One region of the Sorangium sp. So ce1504 genome, then DNA from elsewhere that is predicted to be linked to it. Evidence: riboswitches for the same ligand, from Rfam matches in the RefSeq annotation. Region 1 holds a riboswitch; the other holds the start of a gene.
What was found. A riboswitch is a leader RNA that binds a small molecule or an ion and turns the genes downstream of it on or off. The one in region 1 is predicted to bind cobalamin.

Region 1 (5,838 bases):
CCTGTCGTGGGTGCGCGCCGTCGCCGCGAAGGCCCGCGTCGCCGCGCGCACCAACGGCCGCGAGCCCCAGGCGACGATGGGGGCCGCCGGCGTCGGGCTCGTCTGCCTGCCGCGCTACCTGGGCGACGCGACCGCCGGCCTCCGCCTGCTCTCGCCGCCCTCGCCGCCGCCGGGGCGCAAGCTGTGGCTCGGGGTGCACCGCGATACGCGCGGGGTGCCGCGCGTGAAGGCGCTCGTCGCGTTCGTCGCCGACGCCCTCGGGCCGCTCCGGAGCGCCCTCGACCCCGGCGCGGGGCCGCGCGCGTCAGGCGACGAGCGCCCCCGCTACCGGCCCTGATCGCGCTGGCACGCCCTGAGCTTCTCGAACTGCGCGTCGCACGTCGGGGGCAGGAAATCGGTCGTGCACTCTCGAACGCGCCCGCTCAGGCAATCGAAGAGCGACGTGATCGACGGCGCGAGGAACTCGCAGGGGATCCGGTCCGCGGAGGCGACGGTCTCGCCCACGCAGTCGAAGAAGGGGGCGGTCAGCGCGTTGCAGGGGCGCTGCTCGGAGAGCAGGTCGGCGCAGCGCGCGCGACACCGGAGCTCCGGACACGTGACGCCGTCGAAGAGCGAGCAGAAGAAATCGCACGAGGCCCTCTGCTCTTCGATGGAGGGCCCGCCGGAGCTCGCCGACGGAGAGCTCTGGGCCGCGCCGGCGCCCCCGGCGCCGTCGGAGCTCCCGGGGAGCCCGTCGACGACGACGGCCCCGCCGCAAGCGCCCGCCCCCGAGAGCGCGACGAGCGAAGCCAGGAAAGCGAAGAGCAGCGGCGTTCTCATCAGGGCATCCTATCGCGCGGCAGGCACGGCAGGGGCGCGCGTCGGGCGCGTCGGGCGCGCGTCAGGCGTCCGATGCCGCTCACTCCACCGCCTGCGATTGCTCGATCGCGTCCTCGCGGCGCTCCCGGCGGTTGCACGCGAGCACCTTCTTGCGGACGCGCACCGCGTCGGGCGTGACCTCGACGAGCTCGTCGCCGTCGATCCACTCCATCGCCGTCTCGATCGTGAGCAGCCGCGGGCTGGCCAGGAGGACGTTCTCGTCCTTGCCGTGGTTGCGCACGTTCGACAGCTTCTTCTCCTTGATGACGTTGACGTCGGTGTCGTTCGGCCGGTTGTGCTCGCCGATGATCATCCCCTCGTAGACCTCGACGCCGGGGACGATGAAGAACATGCCGCGCGGCTGCAGGTGGTGCAGCGCGTACGGGGTCGCCACGCCGACGCGATCGGCGACGATGGCGCCGGTCGGGCGGCGCATCATCGGGCCGCCCCAGGGCGCCCAGCCGTCGAACATCGTGTTGAGCAGGCCCGTCCCGCGCGTCGCCGTCAGGAACTCGCCGCGGAAGCCGATGAGCCCGCGCGACGGCACCCGGAACTCGAGGCGGGCGCGGCCGAAGCCGGGGTTCGTCATCTTCACCATCCGGCCGCGGCGGGAGCTGAGGCGCTCGGTCACGATGCCGACGTAGGTGTCCGGCACGTCCACGACCACGAGCTCGAGCGGCTCCATCACCTCGCCGTCGATCTCGCGCGTCACCACCTCGGGGTTCGAGAGCTGCATCTCGTACCCCTCGCGCCGCATCGTCTCCACGAGGATCGCCAGCTGGAGCTCGCCGCGGCCGAGCACCACGAACGTGTCGGGCACCTCCGTCGGCTCCACCCGGATCGCGAGGTTCTTCATCGCCTCGCGCTCGAGCCGCTCCTTCAGGTGACGGCTCGTGAGGTACTTCGACTGCTTGCACTTGCCGGCGAAGGTCGACGTGTTGACGCCGATCTTCATCTTGATCGTCGGCTCCTCGACGACGATGCGCGGCAGCGCCTCGGGGTGCGCCGGATCCGTGATCGTGTCGCCGATCGTGACCGCGTCGAGCCCGGCGATCGCGATCACCTCGCCCGCGACGGCGCTCTCGACCGCGACGCGCTTCAGCCCCTCGTAGGCGTAGAGCATCTTCACGTAGCCGCGCGACTGGCCGCCCTCGCCGAGGAGCGCGACGTCGGCGCCCGACCGGGCGGTGCCGCGGACCACGCGGCCGACCGCGAGCCGGCCCACGTAATCGTCGTGGGTCGTGTTGCAGACGATGACCTGGAGCGGACCGTCGGGGTCGCCGGAGGGGCCGGGAACCCGCTCGAGGATGGTCTCGAAGAGCGGATCGAGGTCCTTCGCCTCGTGCTCGAGCTCGCGCTTCGCCTGGCCGAGCTTCGCCACGGCGTAGAGCGTCGAGAAGTCCATCTGCGCGTCGCTCGCCTCGAGGTCACAGAAGAGGTCGAACACCTCGGAGAGCACCTCGTGGGCGCGCGCGTCGCTCCGGTCGATCTTGTTGATGACCACGATGACCGGGAAGCCGCGCTGGAGGCACTTCGAGAGCACGAAGCGCGTCTGCGGCAGCGGGCCCTCGGCGGCGTCGACGAGGAGGAGCGCCCCGTCGGCCATCATGAGCGTGCGCTCGACCTCGCCGCCGAAGTCGGAGTGGCCGGGCGTGTCGACGATGTTGATCTTGACCCCGCGGTACCGGATGCTCGTGTTCTTCGCGAGGATGGTGATGCCGCGCTCCCGCTCGAGGTCGTTCGAGTCCATGACGCGCTCGGCCACGACCTCGTTCTCTCGGAAGGCGCCCGACTGGCGGAGCATGTGATCGACGAGGGTCGTCTTCCCGTGGTCGACGTGGGCGACGATGGCGATGTTGCGGAGATCGTTACGGGGCATATACGGCGGCGGCCGTGTAGCACGCGACCCACGGAGGAGCGAGCCCATCCTCGCTAGAGCCCGAACGTTCGGCCTGCACGGCAGGCCCGCGTCGAGGCGCTCGGATGGAGAGCGCGAGGCGCGCGCATGGCGCGAGAGCGGCGCGCGTCGAGCGGGCGAGCGGAGCGGTAGCGATTGACAGCCGAAGGCGCACGGCCATAGGGTGCGCGCCGTGCTGGTGCCCGGGCGTTCGCCTGGGCCGAAGAGGGAACCCGGTGAAACTCCGGGGCTGCCCCGCAGCGGTAAGCGAGAACGACCTCCACCCCAAGCACTGGCCCGACGAGGGCTGGGAAGCGGTGGACAGTAGGGAGCCGGTCAGACCGGAGCGCTCGCGAGCCCGAAGACCTGCCAGCGCCCGGCGGCGGGAGACATCCGGCGCCGGTTCGACCTGGGAGCCTCGAGGGAGGCGGTGAGGTCCGAGCCGGTGCAGCTCTGCCTCTGCCACGTCCCGGATACCGAACCGCCCCCCGCGTCGCCTTCCGGTCGCCCGCGGGGGCGACAGGTCGGTCCAGCGCACCGTGCGATGGCCAGCCATTTCGTCCTCGCGGAGCTCGACGCGAGCGGCCCGACGCCGCTCCGCGCGATTGCGGCGAAGGAGGACACGAATGCTGCGCGAGACGGTCACGACGAGCCACGGGCACCGCCATCCATTTCATCTGCTCGCCGCGTTATCCATGGTGCTGGCCGCCGCGCGGCCCGCGCGCGCCGAGGGCGACACCCTCGGGTCGCCCGCTGCCCCGCCGGAGGCCGCCGCTGCAGAGCCCACCGGCGAGGGCGCGCCCGCTGGCGACGCCGCGATCGAGGTCACGATCCAGGCGGAGAAGCCGGGCAGCGAGGCCGCGTCGCGCGTCTCCGTCGGACACCGGGAGCTCGAGCTCCGGCCGAGGCTCCGGCCGGGCGACATCCTCGAGTCGGTCCCCGGGCTCTTCGCCGTGCAGCACGCGGGCGGCGGCAAGGCGAACCAGTACTTCCTCCGCGGATTCGACGCGGATCATGGGACCGACGTCGCCTTCTTCGTCGACGGCGTGCCCGTCAACATGGTCAGCCACGGCCACGGGCACGGCTTCACCGATCTCTACTTCATGATCCCGGAGCTCGTGACAGGGCTCGACGGGTACAAGGGGCCTTATTACGCGAGCATCGGCGACTTCGGTACGGCGGGCGCCGTCAACCTGCGCTTCGCCGAGAAGCTCGAGGAGAGCTACGCGCAGGTCAGCCTGGGGCAGTACGGTATCCAGCGCGGCCTCGTCATCGCCTCGCCGGATCTCGGCGACGCGTGGCGCGCGGTGGCCGCGGCGGAGATCTACCGGAACGACGGGCCGTTCCTGAGCCCGGAGCGGCTCGAGCGCTTCAACGTGTACCTGCGGGCCACGCACGATCTCGACAACACCGGGAAGATCCAGATGACCTGGATGTCGTATGGATCGACCTGGCACGGCTCCGGCCAGATCCCCGCGCGCGCCGTGTGCGGCGAGGGCGAGCAGGGCGGGTTGAACCCGCCGCCGTCGGCGTTCGGACAGCCGTGTATCGACCATTTCGGCGCCGTGGATCCGACCGAGGGCGGGGCGACCGAGCGGCACATGGCGTCCGTCGCGTACTCGACCGCGTGGCGGGACGCCGATCTGAGCGCGCTGGCCTACCTCGTCCGCTACCGCTTCACGCTGTACTCGAACTTCACCTTCTTCAGCGAGGACCCCGTCCACGGCGACCAGATCGAGCAGAACGACGACCGCACGGTCGGCGGCGCCGATCTCCGCTTCCGCAGGCAATACGAGATCGGCGGGGCGAGGTTCACGACCTCGCTCGGCGCGCAGATCCGCGCGGACGCGATCGACAAGTCCCTCCACCACGACGAGGCGCGCGAGCGGATCGAGGAGAAGAGCAGGACCCACGTCGATGAGAGCCAGATCGGCGTCTACGTCGAGCAGGACGCCCGGCTCCGGCGCTGGCTCCGCGTCGTGCTCGGGGCGCGCGCGCAGTGGATCGACGTCAACGTGGACGATCCGGGCGAGGACCTCGAGGCGGCGGGGAACAGGTCGAGCGGCGCCCGGGGACAGATGCAGCTGCTCCCGAAGCTCACGGCGATCGTGTCGCCCGTCGAGGGGGTCGATCTCTTCGCCCACTTCGGGCGGGGCTTCCACTCGAACGACGCGCAGGGCGTGGTGCTGGGGCAGGGGGCGGCGACGCTGATCACGCCCGCGACGGGCTACGAGATCGGCCTGCGGGTCGCGCCCTTGCGCGGGCTGTCGCTGAGCGGGGCCGCGTTCCTGCTCGACCTGGACTCGGAGCTGGTCTGGAGCGGCGACGCGGGCGCGACCGAGGCGTCGGGGCAGACGCGGCGCTACGGGATCGAGATCGGCGGGCGCTACCGGCTCTGGAGCTGGCTCTTCGCGGACGTGGACGCGACCTTCACCCGCGCGCGCTTCCGCGAGAACGCCGGCAACGCGAGCGCGGTCGCCCTCGCGCCGACCCAGACGCTGACCGCGGGCGTCGGCGTCCGCCCGACGCTCGGCGCGTTCACGCCGTTCGCGGCGCTGCGGGTCAAGGCGATCGGCGCTCGGCCCGCGACCGAGGACGAGTCGCTCACCGCCGAGGGGTTCACGGTCGTCGACGCCAACGCCGGGCTGCGGTGGAAGAACGTCGAGGTGGCCGTGGACATCCAGAACCTCTTCGACACGACGTGGCGCGAGGTCCAGTTCGCGAGCGAGTCGCGGCTGCAGTACGAGCCGGCCGCGGTCACCGGGATCCACTACTCGCCGGGGTGGCCGTTCACCGCGATCGGGCGGGCGACGCTGTACTGGGAGTAGGCGCAGCGCCGGCTCATGTCCGGCGGAGGTCCTCGCGCAGCGCGTCGAGCGATGCCCGGAACGCGGCTTCGCTCACGGCGGCGCCCGTCGCTAGGGGCAGGAGCTCTGCGAACATCTGCCAGGCTTCCCGGATGTCACATACCCTGTGCGGATAACGCTGACGGGCAATGAGCGTGAGCCCTGTCACGACGCTGCGAACCATCGCCGCCTGGAACCCCGAGCCCTCGAAGACGACCGCTGAGCACCTGATGGTTG
Region 2 (5,838 bases), 4.4 Mb from region 1:
CGCTGTCCTCTCAGGCGCGCGCGCCCTGCGCGAGCCTGTCGGCGATCCACCGGCGGAGCGCCTTCTTGTCCACCTTGCCGACGCTCGTCGTCGGGAGGGCGTCGAGCCACTCGATGCGATCGGGCACCTTGAACTGGGCGACGCCGCGCTCGCGCAGGAAGGCGTTGATCTCCCTCGCTGGCGGCGGCTGCCCGCGGGCCACGAGGAACGCGCACGATCGCTCGCCGAGGTGCGAGTCCGGCATGGCGACGAGCGCCGCGTCGCGCACCGCCGGGTGGGCGAGGACGTGGTTCTCGACCTCCTCGGCCGCGATCTTCTCGCCGCCGCGGTTGATCTGATCCTTGGCGCGGCCCTCCACGACGAGGTAGCCCTCTCGGGTCCGCCGCACGAGATCGCCCGTGCGGTAGAAGCCGTCGCGCGTGAACGCCTTCTCGTTGTGCGCGTCGGCCCTGTAATACCCGCGGATCGTGTAGGGCCCTCGCGTGAGCAGGTGACCGACCTGTCCGGGCTCGACGTCGCGGTCGTCGTCGTCCACGACGCGGACCTCGTCGTGGGGCGAGATGGGCCGCCCCTGCGTCTCGAGCGCGATCGCGTCGGGGTCCTCGAGGCGGGTGTAGTTGACGAGCCCCTCCGCCATCCCGAACACCTGCTGCACCTTGCAGCCCAGGGTCGGCCCCACGCGGCGCGCGACCTCCGCGGGGAGCCTGGCGCCGCCCACCTGGAGCACCTTCAAGCTCGACAGGTCGTGCCGCGCCGTCCGGGCCGACTCCAGCCAGACCGAGGCCAGCGGCGGCACGAGCGCCGTCAGCGTGACCCGCTCCCGCTCGATCCACGGAAACGCCTCGTCCGGGCTGGGCCGGCGGCAGAGCACCACGCGGCCGCCGGCGTGGAGCACGCCCAGGCTCCCGGGCGAGCTGAGCGTGAAGTTGTGCGCGACGGGGAGGACGGCGAGGTAAACGCTGCCCTCGTCGAGCCCGCAGATCTCCGCGCTGGCCCGCACGCTGTAGAGGTAGTCGTCGTGCGTCCGCGGGATGAGCTTCGGTACGCCGGTGCTCCCGCCGGACAGCTGGAAGAAGGCGACGTCCGCCGCGGCGGGCTCCGGGAGCTCGACGGGCTCCCGGTCCAGGCCGGAGAGCGCGGTGTGCTCGCCCGGATCGCCGGCCACGAGCACGTGCCGCAAGGTCCTGACGTCGCGCCGGATCTGGCTCGCCAGCGCGCGGTAATCGAACCCGCCGTCCCGGTCGGCGATGACGTAGGCGACCGCCTCGGTGTGCTCGCAGAAATACGCGATCTCGGCGCGCCGGTGCGCGGGCAGGGCCAGCACGGGGAGCGCCCCGAGCCGGAACAGCGCGAAGCAGACCTCGAAGAACTCCGCGATGTTCGGGAGCTGGACGACGACGCGATCCCCCGGCCGGAGCCCGAGGTGCAGCAGGCCCGCGGCGAGGCGATCGGCGCGCCGATCGAGCTCACCGTAGCTCAGCCCGCGATCGCCGCTGACGAGCGCGATCCGATCCGGGTGCCGCGCGGCCCGCTCGCGGAGAAGGCGCCCGAAGGTCTCGCCGCGCCAGTAGCCGGCGCGCCGGTAGAGATCGGCCATCTCGGCCGGCCACGGAGTCCAGCCGTCGAGCGCCTGCGGTTGCGCCTGCGCGGGCGCCTGCCGGCTCTCCTCCGGAGCGCTCATGCCCTCTCCGGCGCCTGGTTGAGGCCGAGCGCGTTCAGCATGGTCCCGAGCTTGGCGGTGGTCTCGGCGAGCTCGTGCTCGCCGTTCGAACCGATGACGATCCCGGCCCCGGCATAGAGGCGGAGCGCCCGGCCGGCGACGTCGGCGCAGCGGATGACGACCGCCCACTCGCCGTCGCCGCTCGCGTCGGACCAGCCCACGAGCCCCGTGAAGAACCCGCGATCGAACCGTTCGATCGCCTCGATGGCGTCGCGGGCGCGGTCCGTGGGGTATCCGCACACGGCGGGGGTCGGGTGCAGCGCGGTGGCCAGCTTCATCGAGGAGATCGAGAGATCGCGCAGCTCCCCCGTGAGCCGGCTCGACAGGTGCCACAGCGTCGGGGTCTGCGTGAGCGAAGGCTCGTCGGGGACGCTCAGGCGCCGGCAGAACGGCCGGAGCGCGGCGGCGACGGCGTCGACGACGATCGCGTGCTCGTGCCGGTCTTTCTCGGACGCGAGCAGGGCGATCGCCCGCCGGCGGTCCTCGTCGGGGTCCGGGCTGCGGACCGCGGAGCCGGCGAGCGGGTTGGCGATCACCCGGAGCCCGGAGCGGGACAGGAGCAGCTCCGGGCTCGCGCCGATGAGCGTCCGCGCGCGCGAGGTCGGGACGCCGCGCTCCGCGCTGGAGAGCCCCGCGGTCGGATCCGAGAGGTTGGCGGCGAACGTGTAGCCGTTCCGGTTCTGCTGCGAGAGGCGCTGGAGGACGAGGCGGAGATCGACCGGCTCTCGCAGGACCATCTCCAGCATCCTGGAGAGGACCACCTTGCTCAGCGCCTCGGACCGCATCAGGCCCACCGCCGTCTCGACGCCACGCACGTAGTCGCGGGGCTCGGGGACCTGGCGCAGCTCCTGGACGGTGATCGGCAGGTGCGACCGCGGCGATTCCGACGTGTGGTTGAGCGGGCCCGCGCTCTGGATCGCCCTCGGCACGATGAGGTGCGCCGGCGATGTGCTGTTGAACGGCACCGCGCCGACCACCATGGGCAAGCCCTGGCCGGCCCTCGACGCCGCCGCGAGCACCCTCGTGACGCGGTCCGCGAGGCGATCGCCCTGATCCGCGCCGTTCGGCTCGAGGATCATGTCGTGTACGCCCTGCGCGAGGAGGGTGCGTGTCGGCGACGCGAAGAAGAACGCCGACTCAGGGGTGTATTGCTTCAACAGCTGCCCTGCATTCACCGCGGGCAGCGCGACAGAGGCCGGTATCGAGATGGAACTCGTCACATTCAGCTCCGATGGGCGTCGAGAGCCACGTGGGCTCGGATCATCGGGCGCTGGACGTCAGGTCTCGGGCCGCTCGTTTCTGATAACTGATAAAGAAAATCAGTTTCAAGTAAGTCATGGCACGCGCGTGCAAGACTGTCAAGGGACTCCCGGTTCTGTCTCGGGTGTGCGTCGCCGGTGGGCCGGTGGACGCGGCGCTCCGGGCCTTCGCTTCTGCGTTGACATCCTGCGTGACGGGTGCGACGAGTCGCCCCGCCATCGGTGCTCGTCCGGCGATCCCTGGCGAGCTGAAAAGGGAACCCGGTGAGAATCCGGGACTGCCCCCGCAGCGGTGAACGGGAACGACCATCACCAAGAAGCACTGGGCACGCACCAGAGCAGCCTGGGAAGCGGTGATGTGTAGGAGAGCGACCGGCGACGGCCGCAGCGCCCGTGAGTCCGAAGACCTGCCGAAGGTGCGCGCGCCGGTGCTCTGGCGCGCGCTGACCTGAGCCTTCGAGGGGAAGGCGCGCAGGCTCTCGACCACCTCGCTCGCGCGCGGTGCCGTGGCCCGTCACGCAGCCTCCTCGCTTCGGCTCTCAGCTCACCCGGAGCAGCGCTGGGTCGACGCGGGCAGGCGGCGCGTGAATGGTTGATTCCTCTGATCGTCGGTCGCGTCGGCGCCGGAGCGCCGGCGTGGCGTGCTGGCTCTGGCTCGCCGCCTGCAGCGCCGTGGCGGCCCTGCCGGCCGCCCGCGCCGACGATCCGCGCAGGCCGGAGGCCGAGCAGGAGGGCGGTCGGGCTGCCGCTCCGCCGGGGACAGACCCGCTGGAGGTGCGCGTCGAGGGGGATCACATGCGCGCGCCCGCGCCGCCCAAGGACAGGTCCGTCGCAGGGTCGGTGCTGGGCCGCGAGCGCCTCACCGGCGCGGGGCTCGGGGCGGCGGACGTGCTCCGCACGCAGCCGGGCGTCCTCATCATCGAGTCGGGCGGCTTCGGCGGGCCGGCGACCGCGGCCCTCCGGGGAGCGACCGCCACGCAGACGCCGGTGTACCTCGCCGGCGTCCGCCTGAACGACGACGTCGTGGGGACGGCGGATCTCTCCCTCGTGCCCCTCTGGCTCATCGAGCGCATCGAGATCTACCGCGGCCACGCGCCCATCGAGGCCGACCGCCTCGGCCCCGGCGGCGCGATCTTCTTCGAGCCGCGGCGGCCTTCCCGGACGACGGCCGGCGCGGGCGCCATGGCGGGCTCGCTCGGCGCGCGGCGCGGGTGGGCGTTCGCCGGCGCCAGCGCGGGCCCGGTGAGCGCGATCGTCGGGGTGAGCGCGGAGGCCGCGGAGAACCGCTACGCGTTCGTCAACGATGGCGGGACGCTCTTCGACGAGAGCGACGACACCCTGGAACGCCGGCAGAACGCCGACGTGCGCACGATCGACGCCTGGGCGCTCGCGCGCGTCGAGCTCGGGGGCGGCGCGATCGTCGACGTGATCGCGAACGGCACCGGCCGCGAGCAGGGCGTGCCGAGGCTCGCGCTCCTGCCGTCCCGCGAGGCGCGGGGGGAGTCGCGGCGCGCGCTGACGTCCGTCGCGGCGCGGGTGCCGTTCGGCGGAGAGGCGCAGCACACGCTCGAGGCGCGCACCTCGTTCATCGAGGCGCGGTCGGAGGTCCATGATCCCCTCTTCGAGCTCGCGCTGCTCACGCCGGAGCTCCGCCTCGCCGGCCGCCGCCTGGAGCAGACGCTCGGGGCGACGCTCTCCTTCGCCGACCGGCTCCGGGTGCGGCCCGTGCTCTCGGTCGCGCGCGAGGGCATCTCGCGCGCGCCGGACGACGTACCGCTCGCGCGGGCGCGGCGCTCGTTCGCGCGCGGCGCCGTCAGCGCGGAGGCGCGCCTCGGCGAGGGGCTCGCGCTGCACGCCCTCGCGAGCGGGGAGTGCCACGCCACCGGGGCGGACCGCGAGCGCCCTTGCGACGTGCTCGTCCCGACCGGGCGGGTCGGCGTGGAGGCGGGGAGCGACCGGCTCCGGCTCCTCGCGACCGTGGGCCGCTACGTCCGCGTCCCGACGCTCGGCGAGGTGTACGGCGTCTCCGGCGTCGTCCACGGCAACGCGGAGCTCGCGCCGGAGTCGGGCGCCACGATCGAGGCCGGGATCCGGGCGCAGACCGGGCGCGGCGCCGTGCTGCGCGGCGCCTTCATCGACGTGTTCGCGTTCGGGAGCGCGGTCTCCGGGCTCGTCGCGTACGAGCGCTCCGGCCAGGGCTACGTGAACCCGTACAACGTCGGCCGCGCCCGCGTCGTGGGCGCGGAGCTCTTGGCCGGGGTCGAGGTGACCCGGTTCCTCCGCGCCGAGATCGCGGCGACGCTGCTCGATCCGCGGGACACGACGCCGGGGCGGACGACGAGGAACGACCTCCTCCCGTTCCGCTCGCGCCTCGTCGTCGCGCCGCGCCTGCACGCCGAGTGGAAGCGCCCGGGCGGCGCCGTGTTCTCGGGCGCGTCGGGCGAGATCCGGGCCGTGTACCAGTCGAGCCGGTACGCCGATCCCGCCGGGCTCGGCGTGATCGCGGAGCAAGCGACCCTCGACCTCGACGCGGAGGCGAGGTGGCTCGGCGGGCACCTCGCGGTGAGAGGCCGCGTCGCGGACCTCCTGGACGCGCGGCGTACGGATGTCGTCGGGTTTCCGCTCCCGGGACGGAGCGTGTTTTTCACACTGGAGTCAACATGGTGAAGATCAGACTGTTTGCGTTCGCGATCTCGATTCCGATCCTCGGGTGCAACGTGGATTCGCCGCCGCCGTCGACGGGCGGCGTCCACGGCGGCGGCGACGGCGACGCGTGTGAGAGCGGCGTCGTCATCGTGACGAGCGACTACCAGTCGACGAACATCGCTGTGTCGGCGCTCGACGGGACCACCCTGTCGC

Region 2: it holds a riboswitch for cobalamin, as region 1 does, so the genes downstream of both, WMF39_RS21510 (TonB-dependent receptor domain-containing protein) here and WMF39_RS05035 (TonB-dependent receptor) in region 1, are expected to answer to the same signal.

The regions. Positions count from the first base shown of each region.
Region 1 covers NZ_CP150365.1:1,343,136-1,348,973, forward strand. Annotated here, with positions in the region: gene WMF39_RS05020 (LysR family transcriptional regulator) at 1-337, shown strand, start outside; gene WMF39_RS05025 (hypothetical protein) at 325-819, opposite strand; gene typA (translational GTPase TypA) at 899-2,785, opposite strand; cobalamin riboswitch at 2,936-3,143, shown strand; gene WMF39_RS05035 (TonB-dependent receptor) at 3,382-5,583, shown strand; gene WMF39_RS05040 (hypothetical protein) at 5,597-5,838, opposite strand, start outside.
Region 2 covers NZ_CP150365.1:5,720,980-5,726,817, reverse strand. Annotated here, with positions in the region: gene WMF39_RS21520 ((2,3-dihydroxybenzoyl)adenylate synthase) at 11-1,681, opposite strand; gene dhbC (isochorismate synthase DhbC) at 1,678-2,940, opposite strand; cobalamin riboswitch at 3,183-3,408, shown strand; gene WMF39_RS21510 (TonB-dependent receptor domain-containing protein) at 3,616-5,646, shown strand; gene WMF39_RS21505 (YncE family protein) at 5,640-5,838, shown strand, end outside.